Regions from separate parts of the Pseudoalteromonas sp. SR41-8 genome, predicted to be linked through region 3. Evidence: predicted binding sites of a transcription regulator. Region 3 holds the regulator's gene; each other region holds the start of a gene.
The links. The regulator sigma-54, encoded in region 3, starts transcription at its own class of promoters, with help from an activator protein. The targets are predictions, from matches to a motif close to GTTGGCACGNNNNTNGNNT.
Positions count from the first base shown of each region.

Region 1 (4,267 bases), on a different contig from region 3:
GCATTGCCAATGTAGTTGGCCTTATCTGTGAACCTTTTAACCATGATGTAACGACTCAATTACTGCATGATTGCCAACAGTATCAACGGATGTTACCAAATGAGCATAAACACGCAAAACCGCACAAAACCTTTGATGGCTTAGTTGGTGAAACTGAAGCGGTTAAAGATGTACGCTTTTTAATTGAACAAGTTGCTAAAACGGACGCTAATGTATTAATTTTAGGCGAATCAGGTACTGGTAAAGAAGTAGTTGCTCGTAATGTTCATTTACTATCAAAACGTAATACAGGGCCATTTGTACCCGTTAACTGTGGGGCGATACCTGCGGAGCTGTTAGAAAGTGAGTTATTTGGTCATGAAAAAGGCGCGTTCACTGGTGCTATTTCAGCGCGTAAAGGCCGCTTTGAACTTGCCCAAGGTGGGACGCTTTTTTTAGATGAAATTGGCGATATGCCGCTGCAAATGCAAGTAAAGTTATTACGAGTGTTACAAGAGCGCAGCTATGAGCGGGTTGGTGGTACAAAACCAATTCAAGCGGATGTGCGGGTGATTGCTGCAACACACCGTGATCTTGAAAAAATGATAGAGCAAGGAAGTTTCCGCGAAGATTTATATTATCGACTCAATGTTTTTCCTATCGAAAACCCATCACTTGCAGAACGTGCTGATGATATTCCATTATTATTAAAAGAGCTAATGCGCCGTATTAATGAGCAAAGTGGTACTACCGCTAAATTTACCGAGCGCGCAATTGATAGTTTAAAAGAGCATACATGGCCGGGTAATATTCGCGAGTTAGCTAACTTAGTTGAGCGTATGGTGATCATGCTGCCAGATAAAGTGGTTGATATTCCAGACCTACCAGCAAAATATCGTTATATTGAAGTTGATGCTTATGAACCACAATATCCCGAAGAGCTTATGGAGCGTGATGCTTTCAATGATATTTTCAGTACTGGTTTTAGTGATTACGACGATGAGCCAGAAGTTGAAGCAATTCAGCCATCAGCAGACCTTTTACCCGACGAAGGGATTGAGCTAAAAGATTATTTAGCTGAGCTGGAAATTAGCCTGATCACTCAGGCCTTAGAGCGTTATGATTATGTCGTAGCGCGTGCTGCGGAGATCTTGGGTGTACGCCGCACAACCTTAGTTGAAAAAATGAAAAAATATAACCTATCACGAGATTAACACGTGCTAAGTTGCTAATATTTTACTTCGCAATATCAGTAATCACAGAGTGTGGTCGTCGTTTACGGTGATAAGTTCATTGACGCGCTAAAGCACTACCTACCATTTCGGTGCTTGCAAATAGTTACTTAATTTTTACCACCGAGGCGCTGCGCGCTACACGGAGCTGAAGGGCTAGGACCCTAATCCCTTCCTCTTTGAACTCGGAGTTCTCTGTGGTGGATCAATCATTTAAAGATCTTTTGCACAAAGAGAAGTGAATGAGAGCAAATGAGCAGATAAAAATATATAAATCTTTCGCGGCTGAAGCCTGCTTATATGTGGGTTAAGCATTTGTAGGAAATGGCTTCAGCCATTAATTCCCAGAAGCTAGATTTTAGGATCCTAGCGCCTAGTCACTTTTCTAGCTCTTAACACCTAGTATTTTTCAATAATCTCTGCTTTTCTAAAACAATCATTACTATGATCATTCACCATACCACAGGCCTGCATATGGGCGTACACTGTGGTTGGACCTAAAAACTTAAATCCCCGTTTTTTTAAATCTTTTGCAAATGCAGTTGAGGCCTCTGTAATTGCAGGGTAGTCACTAAGTTTATCTAACTCATTCACTAACGGCTTACCACCTACAAACTGCCATTGATAGTTACTGAAGCTGCCAAATTCTTGCTGAATTTCAATAAAACGTTTGGCGTTATTTATAGTTGCTACAATTTTTAAACGATTACGGATAATTGTTTCATCAAGCATTAATCGTTCAACATCGTGCTCGTTCATTTGTGCGACTTTTTCTACATCAAAATCCAAAAATGCACGACGATAGCCATCACGTTTCTTTAAAATCGTATACCAACTTAATCCTGCTTGTGCTGATTCCAGAGTAATAAACTCAAAAAGTGTTTGGTCATCATAAACAGGCACACCCCATTCGTTGTCGTGATAGTCAACATAGTCATCTTTACTGGTATCGAGCCAAGGGCAGCGACATAAATTTGTTGAATTCATAGTGTCTCCTTGCTTTGCTTATTTTAGTTTGTCATTTTTTTGTCGCGTTATTTATACGCTAAGTAAATGAAATTAATCAATATAATTGTTGGTACAATTTGTGCATTTAGCTAGTTAGATCCTGTAAACGAGAATGCATTATGGCCTTAGCTAATGTCTTAAAACCACAATTTATCACAGCGACCCAGTATAACCCATGCTTACTGCAAGAAGAGTACATTGGTGAGTTAAGTGAATTACGCCAGCAAGCTAGTTGGTTAAGTCATTTAGTAGATACAATGCCTGCGGGTGTTGTGGTGCTTGATGGTCGCGGTTTGATCGCTAAAGCTAATCAAATCGCAACAGACATGTTAGGGGAACCACTCGAAGGTGAAAAGTGGTTCAGTGTGATCCAGCGCTCGTTTCGGCCCCAACAAGATGATGGCCATGAAGTATCGCTAAAAGATGGACGCTTAATTAAGTTAGAAATAACGGCATTAGCGCCAGAGCCAGGGCAATTAATCTTAATGACTGACTTAACCGAAACGCGTCGTCTACAAACACGCGTTGCACATATGCAGCGTTTAAGTGCATTGGGTAAAATGGTGGCATCTTTGGCACATCAAGTGCGAACACCACTGTCTGCTGCGATTTTGTATGCCGCTAATTTAGGTTCAAAGCGGTTACCCGAAAGCTCTCGAGGCAATTTTCATACTAAGTTAATGTCGCGTTTAAAAGATCTCGAAACCCAAGTAAACGATATGTTGTTGTTCGCAAAAAGTGGCGATCAGCAAGTTGTTGAACATGTTTCCATGCAGCAATTATTAACTGAAGTGAAAACTGGCGCTGATGCTATGGTCGCACTTAATAATAGTGAACTTCAGGTCAGTTTACCTGAGCCTGATATCGAGATAATGGGCAATAAAACTGCGCTTGCCAGTGCCATTCAAAACCTTATTCACAATAGTATTCAAGTCATTGGCAGTAATGCACTCGTTCAATTAAGTGCGCAGCGGGATGCGAGTGACCCCGAGCTAGTGTGTATTACTGTAAGTGATAATGGCCCTGGGGTCGATTTAAGCTTACTTGATAAATTATTTGAACCATTTTTTACTACCCGAAGCCAAGGCACAGGTTTAGGCTTAGCGGTGGTTAGTTCAGTCGCAAATGCACACCAAGGACGAGTTGAAGTAACGAACAATGCTCAAGGCGGAGCCTGCTTTAGTTTACTGTTACCTATTTGTACAAAGTCAACATCGGCGGAGGCAATATGAACAACACGATTTTAGTGGTTGAAGATGATGCAGGGCTTCGTGAAGCCTTGATTGATACGCTTGAAATGTCTGGAATAGATTGCGTTGCGGCTGACAGTGCCGAGCAAGCTATGGTGCTACTTAAAAAAGACAGCTTTTCGCTGGTCGTGAGCGATGTGCAAATGGGCGCGATGAGTGGTCTTGATTTACTGCGCAGCATTAATCTTAATTACCCTGATCTACCGGTTTTAATGATGACAGCGTATGCGACTATTGATGATGCTGTTGAGGCTATGCGGTTAGGGGCAATTGACTATATGGCCAAACCGTTTGCGCCCGAAGTGCTACTTAATATGGTAAGCCGCTATCTACCTGAGCCAGAAAAAGAAACTGACGGGCCGATTGTCGCTGATCCGAGTAGTATTCAGCTATTAGAACTTGCAAGTCGGGTTGCTAAATCGGATGCCAGTGTGATGGTGCTTGGTCCTAGTGGCTCAGGTAAAGAAGTACTCGCACGCTTTATCCATGATAAATCAGATCGCGCAGAGCAGCCATTCGTCGCAATAAACTGTGCTGCGATCCCTGAAAATATGCTCGAAGCTACATTATTTGGCTACGAGAAAGGCGCGTTTACTGGTGCGATTCAAGCTTGTCCGGGTAAATTTGAGCAAGCACAAGGTGGCACAATTTTACTTGATGAAATCACTGAGATGGATTTAGGCCTACAGGCTAAGTTACTACGCGTATTACAAGAACGCGAAGTTGAACGTTTAGGTGGTCGCAAAACTATTAAGCTGGATGTGCGTATTTTGGCTACCAGTAACCGTGATTTAAAAG
Region 1 is NZ_JACJEE010000010.1:116,202-120,468, reverse strand. It holds gene H5162_RS09055 (sigma-54 dependent transcriptional regulator) at 1-1,193, shown strand, start outside; gene H5162_RS09050 (DNA-3-methyladenine glycosylase I) at 1,611-2,198, opposite strand; gene H5162_RS09045 (PAS domain-containing sensor histidine kinase) at 2,339-3,451, shown strand; gene H5162_RS09040 (sigma-54 dependent transcriptional regulator) at 3,448-4,267, shown strand, end outside.
Region 1: a site for sigma-54 is predicted at 2,286-2,304, ahead of H5162_RS09045 (PAS domain-containing sensor histidine kinase). Genes of this name have one in related genera too.

Region 2 (4,267 bases), on a different contig from region 3:
TCTGCATGCACAGCAACCGCTGCTACATTTTTGATTTTGGGTTTTAAATTCGATGCCATGGTAATACCAAAACTATTTAGCATGGCTTTAAAGCTTTGTTCAGTAAAACGACTTTGCTCACCGGTGCCAGGTAAACCAACCACGAGACCATAACCAACCAGCTGGTTTGAGCGAACGCCTTCAACCATTGAGACATCTTTAATACGTTCAGCGCTTGCACTAAAGTGCCAACTTAATAAACATATACACAGCAACGCTTTCAAGCTATTCATATCAACATCCTTTAAAAAGGGAACAGAGAGCTGGTGAAGAATCGAGTTAACCATCCTGCCGTTTGAGTCTCTTGCATTTGCCCTTTACCAGAATACTGAATACGCGCATTCGCGATTCTGTTAGAGGTCACAGTATTATCTGCAGTAACATCTTGCGGACGAACAAGTCCTTCCAGACGAATAAATTCTTCACCGGTGTTTAAAGTCAGCCATTTTTCACCACGGATCACTAAATTACCATTAGGTAATACCCGCATAACATTCACGGAAATATCACCAAATAAACTATTAGATTGATTTGACTTAGTATCACCTTTGAATTTAGCACCGCTGCCCACACCAAACTGAATACTATCGCCACCAATATTAACCGGTAGTCCGCCTAACCCAATGACAGGATCTAAGCTGGCATCACTTTGTTTATCCGTTTCAGTTTTAGCTGCTTTTGATGATTGCGTCGATTCTTGCAGTTTAACTGTAATAATATCTCCGGTGCGTAAGGCTTTTTTATCTGAATATAAATCGTTTGATAAATTGCTATCAAACAATGAGCCTGTCGGCACAACTTGCTCTGCAGCAGGCTCTGGGTACATAGGAGCATAGTATGGATCATCTTGAACCACGCTGTGGTTTTGAGTAGTCATGCAACCACTCAATATAAATGCACCCGTTAAGACTATAGATAAATTACGCATAACTTTGCTCCGAATTAGTTAAAGTTGCTGACTGATATAACTCATCATTTCATCAACCGCTGAAATCACCTTTGAATTCATTTCATAGATACGTTGAGTTTCAATTAGGTTAACTAACTCTTCGGTTACATTTACGTTAGAGGTTTCAAGTGCGCCTTGGACAACAGTGCCTAATCCTTCTAGACCAGGGTTACCTTGTACAGGTGCACCACTGACGGCCGTTTCGGTATATAAATTTTGGCCCACAGGCTCTAGACCTGATGGATTGATAAAGTCACTGATCGTTAACTGACCAATCACCACATTCTCAGGTTGTCCTTCTATTTTCACAGACACCTCACCATCTTGTGATACGGTAATTGACTTCGCATCATCAGGTACATTCATTTCTGGCTGCACAGGAAAACCTGCACCAGCAGTAACAATACGACCATCTTCATCCGTGGTAAATTGACCATTTCGAGAATAGGCGATATTGCCATCGGGCTGTAAAACTTCAAAAAAACCTGGCCCTGATATCATCCAATCCAATGAGTTTTCAGTGGTTAACATGTTACCTTGAGAAAAGTTCTTCTGATTAGCAACTACTTTGGTACCAGCACCAAGCATCAGACCAGAAGGCATCTCTGTATCTTGTGATGAACGCCCCCCTGGCTGATTAATATTTTGATAAAGCAAATCTTCAAATACAGCACGACTTTTCTTATAACCAACAGTACTGGCATTGGCTAAATTATTTGAGATAACCGAAATATCGGTTTGTTGAGCATCAAGCCCCGTTTTACTTATCCACAATGCAGGATTCATATTAATGTCCTCTCAATAAAGTTAAACAATACGCAGCAATTGAGTTTGACGTTCGTCAATTTCTTCAGCCGTTTTCATTAACTTAACTTGTAATTCAAATTGGCGTTGATGGCTTATCATATCCACCATCTCATGTACCGGATTCACATTTGACATTTCCAAAGTGCCACTCATCACTTTCACATCATTAGAGATGTCACAAAATCCACATATATCATTATCCAGTAATTCAGGCTTTGGCCGAAATAAGCCATCATTACCTTTTTCAAGCTCTGAATTATTTGCCTTGATCACCTTCAAACGATCAACAACTTCTAAAAAGTTAGCTGGAGCTCCTTGCGGGCGAACTTGGATAGAGCCATCTTCACTAAATTCAATTTTCTCCACTGGCAATGGCAAAATAATTGGTCCACCTTCGCCAATAACTTGACGCCCGTGACTGGTGATCAAAGCGCCGTCAGGAGTGATATTCAACGTACCGACTTTTGTATATGCCTCATTACCTGAAGCATCTTGCACCGTAAGCCATCCTTTATCGCTCATAGCAATATCTAGATCACGTCCAGTCTCAACAATACCGCCGGAAGTCATATTGGAACCAGGCCGCTCTTGCATGGTAAATACACGTGTCGGCAGGCCTTCGCCAAAAGCTTGCATCGAACGCGCTTGTGCGAAGTCAGCTTTAAAACCTGTGGTATTGGCATTTGCTAAATTATTTGCTTTAAGCTCTAGGCCCCGCAAACTTTGCTTAGCTCCAGACGCTGCAATGTAGACCATCTTGTCCATAACATCGACTCACGTTAAAAATCTATAACATGACAAATGCAAGATAAGTGCCACAATAAACTGACGTGATAAGTTACAAAAAATAATCAATCGCAAATAAAAAAGGCTGCTAATAAATAGCAGCCTAGGTGTCGGATTATAAAAAATATTAGAACGAGATTAGCGGATCTGCAAAATAGCTTGCTGTAGTGTTGAATTCACTTCAAGCGCACGTGAGTTTGCTTGGAAGTTACGCTGTGCACTGATCAAATCTACGAGTTCATTCGTTAAATTCACGTTTGATTGCTCAAGCGCTGTAGAGTTAATGGAACCTAAAGTACCAGAACCTGGTTCGCCAGCGATTGGCTCACCAGACGTCAAACTTTTTTTCCAACCTGTATCACCAGCTTGTTGTAAGCCTTGTGAGTTAGAAAAGCGCACCATCGCTACTTGTCCTAAGAATGAGGTATCTCCATTACTGTATGAAGCGACAATCTTACCATCACTACCAATATCAATACCGGCTAAACGTCCAACAGTAGCACCATCTTGCTCAAGTGCTTTAACTTCAAAACGACTAGCATATTGAGTCGGGACTTTATTATCGGTGGCCGCTTCATCGCGCCAATTAACAGTAACATTTTCAGGGAAGCTGGCACCATTTGTTAATAAATCAGATAGCCCTACTGCCGCACCAGCACCGCTTGGAATTGCTAATGGATTGAATGTGTTATCTGTATTCGCGACACCATCTGTGTTTAATGGCTTACCACTAGAATCAAACTGAAAGGTTGATAATGGTGTGTAAGGAGGAGCAGTCTCTTCAACACCTGCAGGGCTAAATGGCTTTTCATCTAAGGTCGCATAAGTTTGCCACTCATTATCATTACCCGTTACTGTAGAATTTGTTTTAACAAAGAAAAACTGTAAAACATGCGGCTCACCTAACGAGTCGTATACTGTTGTTGATGTTGAGCTATTATATGATGCGCTCGTTGTAGGATCAAAAGTAGTTATTGACGGCGAGGTTGCACGCGAGTCTAAGTTAAACGACGAGTAAACATTCGTCGTAGCTCGCGGTGATCCTGATGAATCAGGGATCTGTAACGCTGATGACGTGCTTAAACTTACCGATGTTGTATCACCTGTAGCTTCATCAACAGGAAAACCCTGCAAGTAATTGCCTTTAGCATCAACAATAAAGTTATCTTTATTAAGTTTAAATGCGCCTGCACGCGAATAAGTAAAATCTTGTGCCCCTAAATCTTGGCTCATGGCAAAGTAACCTTCACCTGTGATAGCTAAATCTAATGAGTTTTGAGTGAACTTTAGTGAACCTTGGTGAAACTGTTGTGCCACCATCGTTGTCTGTACACCATCACCATTTTTTGTCTTGCCTGAACTAAATACCGAAGATGCGTATACATCAGCAAATTCAGCACGTGACTCTTTAAAGCCTACCGTATTTACGTTAGCAATATTATTTGCTGTTACATCTAAGTCTTTTTGTGCGGCAGCAATGCCAGTTAATGCAATATTGAAGCTCATAATTCACCTCTAATCTGTCAATGTTTAGCCTGTGGCTAACTAATAATTAAAATTTTTACGCGATTTCTGCAACGTCAGCTAGCCTAACCGCACCTTCTTTAGTGTTTATAATAATGCCGTTTGCACCATTAATATTAACACTCTCGATATTCTTAAAAGTAGCTATAGGTAAAGCCGTGT
Region 2 is NZ_JACJEE010000054.1:959-5,225, forward strand. It holds gene H5162_RS20510 (flagellar basal body P-ring protein FlgI) at 1-272, opposite strand, end outside; gene flgH (flagellar basal body L-ring protein FlgH) at 284-967, opposite strand; gene flgG (flagellar basal-body rod protein FlgG) at 986-1,774, opposite strand; gene H5162_RS20525 (flagellar basal body rod protein FlgF) at 1,796-2,560, opposite strand; gene flgE (flagellar hook protein FlgE) at 2,720-4,087, opposite strand; gene H5162_RS20535 (flagellar hook assembly protein FlgD) at 4,143-4,267, opposite strand, start outside.
Region 2: a site for sigma-54 is predicted at 2,597-2,615, ahead of H5162_RS20525 (flagellar basal body rod protein FlgF). Genes of this name have one in related genera too.

Region 3 (4,267 bases):
GAGCTGCAATTACATGATACAAATCTTGGTCTGTTTTTGCGCTACGTAGTTGTTTACAAAAATCTTTGTTATTGAGTTTATCAGCAATTGTGGCTAACGTCTTCAAATGAAGTTGGCTGTCACCATCTGGTACGATGAGGGCTACAAATATATCAACTGGGCGATTATCAATCGCATCAAAATCAACCGGTGATTCACTCACTAAAATTATTGCTAGCGGGTTTTCAACACCACTCATACGGCCATGAGGGATAGCAATACCACGACCAATACCGGTACTACCTAGTTTCTCTCTCGATAGTAGTGCGTTGAGGATTTCTTGTTGTGATAGCTGAGGGAGCTGTTCATGAGCCAATTGGCTTATAAATTCAATGATCCGTTTTTTGCTATTAAAAAGGACCGCAGCTTTACTGCAGTCCTGACAAATAAGTGAGCTTAATTTCATAGTGTTAGTGTCGAGCGTGCTTCTCTTTGTGTTTAATTACTTGACGATCAAGTTTATCGATTAGTCCGTCAATAGCTGCATACATGTCTTGGTGCTCAGTCGAGGCAAATAATTCAGCGCCACTGACATGTAATGTGGCCTCTGCTTTTTGGCTTAGTTTTTCTACATCAAGAATAACATGGACATTATTGATATGATCAAAATGCCTTTCAAGCTTGGCAAACTTATTGTTTACATAGTCTCTTAATGAATCAGTAATTTCTACGTGACGACCAGTTAAATTTAGTTGCATAAGCATTTTCCTCTTGTGATTTTACGCCTTAAATCAAACTTTTACGTTGATTTGACGGTGGAATAGCCAGCGACTCGCGGTATTTTGCAATAGTCCGTCTAGCTACTTTGATACCTTGCTCTGCCAATATATCTGCAATCTTACTATCACTCAATGGTTTCGCTGAGTTTTCTGCACTGATCAATTTTCTGATCAATGCTCGAATAGCTGTCGAAGAGCATTCGCCGCCGTTCTCAGTGCTTACATGACTTGAGAAAAAATACTTTAACTCAAAAATACCACGGGGGGTATGCATGTACTTTTGTGTCGTTACGCGAGATATTGTTGATTCGTGCATCTCAACCATTTCAGCAACGTCGTTTAGTACCATAGGTCGCATTGCTTCAGGGCCATGCTCAAAGAATCCCTGCTGTTGTTTTACAATGCAGTTAGTTACTTTGAGTAACGTCTCGTTACGACTTTCTAGGCTTTTAATAAACCATTTAGCTTCTTGCAAATGCGAACGTATAAATTGGCTGTCAGTGCTTGATTTTACTGAGCGTGACATTGCCGCATATTGGCTGTTCACTCTAATTTTTGGCATGCTGTCTGGATTAAGTTCAACCACCCAGCGACCTTTAATTTTTTTCACCGAAACATCAGGTATAACATACTCTGATTCTTCGCGTACTATAGTATCCGCAGGCTTTGGATTAAGGCTGTGGATCAATGTCATTACTTCTTTCAGCTCATCTTCTTTAAGCTTAGTCTTTTTCATCAAAGTGCGATAGTCACGACTAGCTAATAAATCGATATGATCAGTTAAAATCATTTTAGTCTCGCTAATCCAAGGAGTTGCAGGATCAAATTGATTTAATTGAATACATAAACATTCTTGTAGGCTGCGCGCAGCAATACCAACAGGGTCAAATAACTGAATGCGTTTTAACACTGCTTGCACTTCGTCTAGTTCGATTTCTTCTTCGTTATTACCTTGATTTAAGCTCTCTGCGATGTCTTCGCAGCTCAAGGTTAAAATACCTGAATCGTCAACAGCTTCAACAATCGCAATGGCAATAGCTTCATCGGTTGGACTAAAAGGTGTGAGCTGTAATTGCCACATCAGATATTCGTGCAGGGTTTCAGTTGAAGCACCTTGATAAATTGACTCATCTTCAGGCATTGGGCCGGATGACGTATTTGGCGCAGCACTCATGTATTCGTCCCAGGTGACGTCCATAGCCATTTCGTCACTTAAAGTCTCTTTACTTAATGCTTCGCTACTTTCTTGTTCATATTCGCTGGGCTTGTCGTCTGCTGATGCACTAACAGTTAAGTCATCGTTGTCTTGTTTTTGTTCGTTTTTACCAGCCGTGTCGTCTGAATATTCATGCTCTTCTAGCTCTAACAATGGATTGCTGTCGAGTGCTTCTTGAATTTCTTGCTGGAGATCCAATGTACTGAGTTGCAATAAGCGAATTGCTTGTTGCAGCTGTGGTGTCATTGTAAGTTGCTGGCCCATGCGCAGCTGGAGTGATTGCCTCATGTATCTCTAACAATCCTTTTATTGTTATCATCGTTAAGTCTAGCAGATACTTAGCCGAGCGTGGCTTTATAGCCTAAATTGCTCGCCCAGGTAAACATCGCGGACTGTTTGGTCGGCAAGTACATGCTCAGGGGTACCTGATGCAATTAACTCCCCATGAGAAACTATGTAGGCTTTTTCACAAACATCAAGGGTTTCTCGTACATTGTGGTCGGTAATAAGTACGCCAATACCACGGTTTTTAAGGTGTTCAATAATCTTCTTTATATCTAACACTGAAATAGGATCAACGCCAGCAAAAGGCTCATCAAGTAAGATAAATTTTGGATTTGCGGCTAAAGCGCGTGCAATTTCAACTCGACGACGTTCACCACCAGATAATGCCATACCTTGGCTGTCGCGAATATGTTGAATGCTAAACTCATCAAGTAAGCTGTCTAGTGCTTCTTCTCTGGCTTGTTTATTCAGCTCTTTACGAGTTTCTAAAATAGCCATCAGGTTTTGATAAACAGTTAACTTACGAAAGATGGATGATTCTTGTGGTAAGTAGCCAATCCCTAACCGTGCGCGACTGTGCATTGGCAGTAAAGTGATGTCATTATCATCAATACTTATTTTACCTTTGTCGCTAGGTACTAAACCCACAATCATATAAAAAGTGGTGGTTTTACCTGCGCCATTAGGACCCAGTAAGCCAACAATGCTGCCTGCGCTAACTTCTAAACCCACGCTTTTTACAACTTGGCGACCTTTATAGCTTTTTGCTAAAAATTCAGCTTTTAATATACTCATGGCTGCCCTTTAGGTTTGTCTTTTTTACTGTCAACAGGTACCAAAATAGTGTGTACGCGATCGTTTGAGCTTGCGCCTTTTTCAGCACTGATCAGCTGTTGGTCCATATCATAGGTAATGCTTTTGGCATTAATTTTTTGACCTGCTTGAGTGACTTGTGCATTACCAATTAACGTTAAATAGCGCTTGGCGACATCGTAACGGACTTCATCAGCACTGGCGCTCATTATTGTGCCATCAGTTTGTTTTTCTTCAAAGTAAGCAGGGTTACCAGTTGCAACAAGCAATTGTTTGTTATTGCCTAAATCTTCGCGCTTATGGACTTCAAGTCGATCCGCTTTGATACGGCGGTTACCATGAATGATTTCAACATTTTTTTCAAAAATACCGATATTATCTTTCAGTTGGGCAAGCTGCTTTTCAGCACTGATAGAGACTTGATCCGCAGGTGGTGCCGTATTTTCAGCAAAGCTTGCAAAGGCAATGAATAAGCTTGGTATCACAAGCAAGTGAGCAAATTTATTGGTCATAATATATGGTTCGCGTATGGTTAATTAGTTCTACCACTTCGGCTTTTAAGTCGGCATGGAGGCCGCGCCCAGTGATCTTTAAATTTGGTCCGATTAATTCAACTGGTTGTTCTGAACTCATGGTTTGTAGTTCAATATCAACCTGAATATTATCTGCGTTTATATGTTCAATCATGGCATTATTGGTCAGGTTTTTAGCAACCACATTACCTTCTAAAATTAATTGATGATTTTCATATAGGGTGGCTTCATCGGCATTAATTTGCCACGTTTGCTGTTGATTATAGAGTGTAAAAATAGGTTGTTCAAAGTAAGTAAACCCTAACTGTTGGTAAAGTTCCATTTTTGCAGCTGTTACTTTGTGGCTAATTTTACCTTGTTCATCAAACGCGGTTTGTTTTAATGCCACCGCAGTATAATCAGGTTTTGCTATTATATCTTCTTGGTTTTGTGTTATGGCAGTGCTTTGATAAAAATACGGATACCACAGCCATACCATACAGCCGACAAATAATACGCATAATATTAAACGCGCACTATTCATGAGCTTGTGCCTTCGCTAGTTAATGATTTACCATTTTCGAGCATTAATAAATCAGTGAGTTCACGCACCGCTCCAAAACCACCAGGGAGCATGGTTGTATAATGTGAAACTCGCTTGATCAAAGGGTGAGCATCATTTA
Region 3 is NZ_JACJEE010000033.1:12,995-17,261, reverse strand. It holds gene ptsN (PTS IIA-like nitrogen regulatory protein PtsN) at 1-445, opposite strand, end outside; gene hpf (ribosome hibernation promoting factor) at 450-737, opposite strand; gene H5162_RS17620 (RNA polymerase factor sigma-54) at 766-2,262, opposite strand; gene lptB (LPS export ABC transporter ATP-binding protein) at 2,329-3,054, opposite strand; gene lptA (lipopolysaccharide transport periplasmic protein LptA) at 3,051-3,584, opposite strand; gene lptC (LPS export ABC transporter periplasmic protein LptC) at 3,574-4,128, opposite strand; gene kdsC (3-deoxy-manno-octulosonate-8-phosphatase KdsC) at 4,125-4,267, opposite strand, start outside.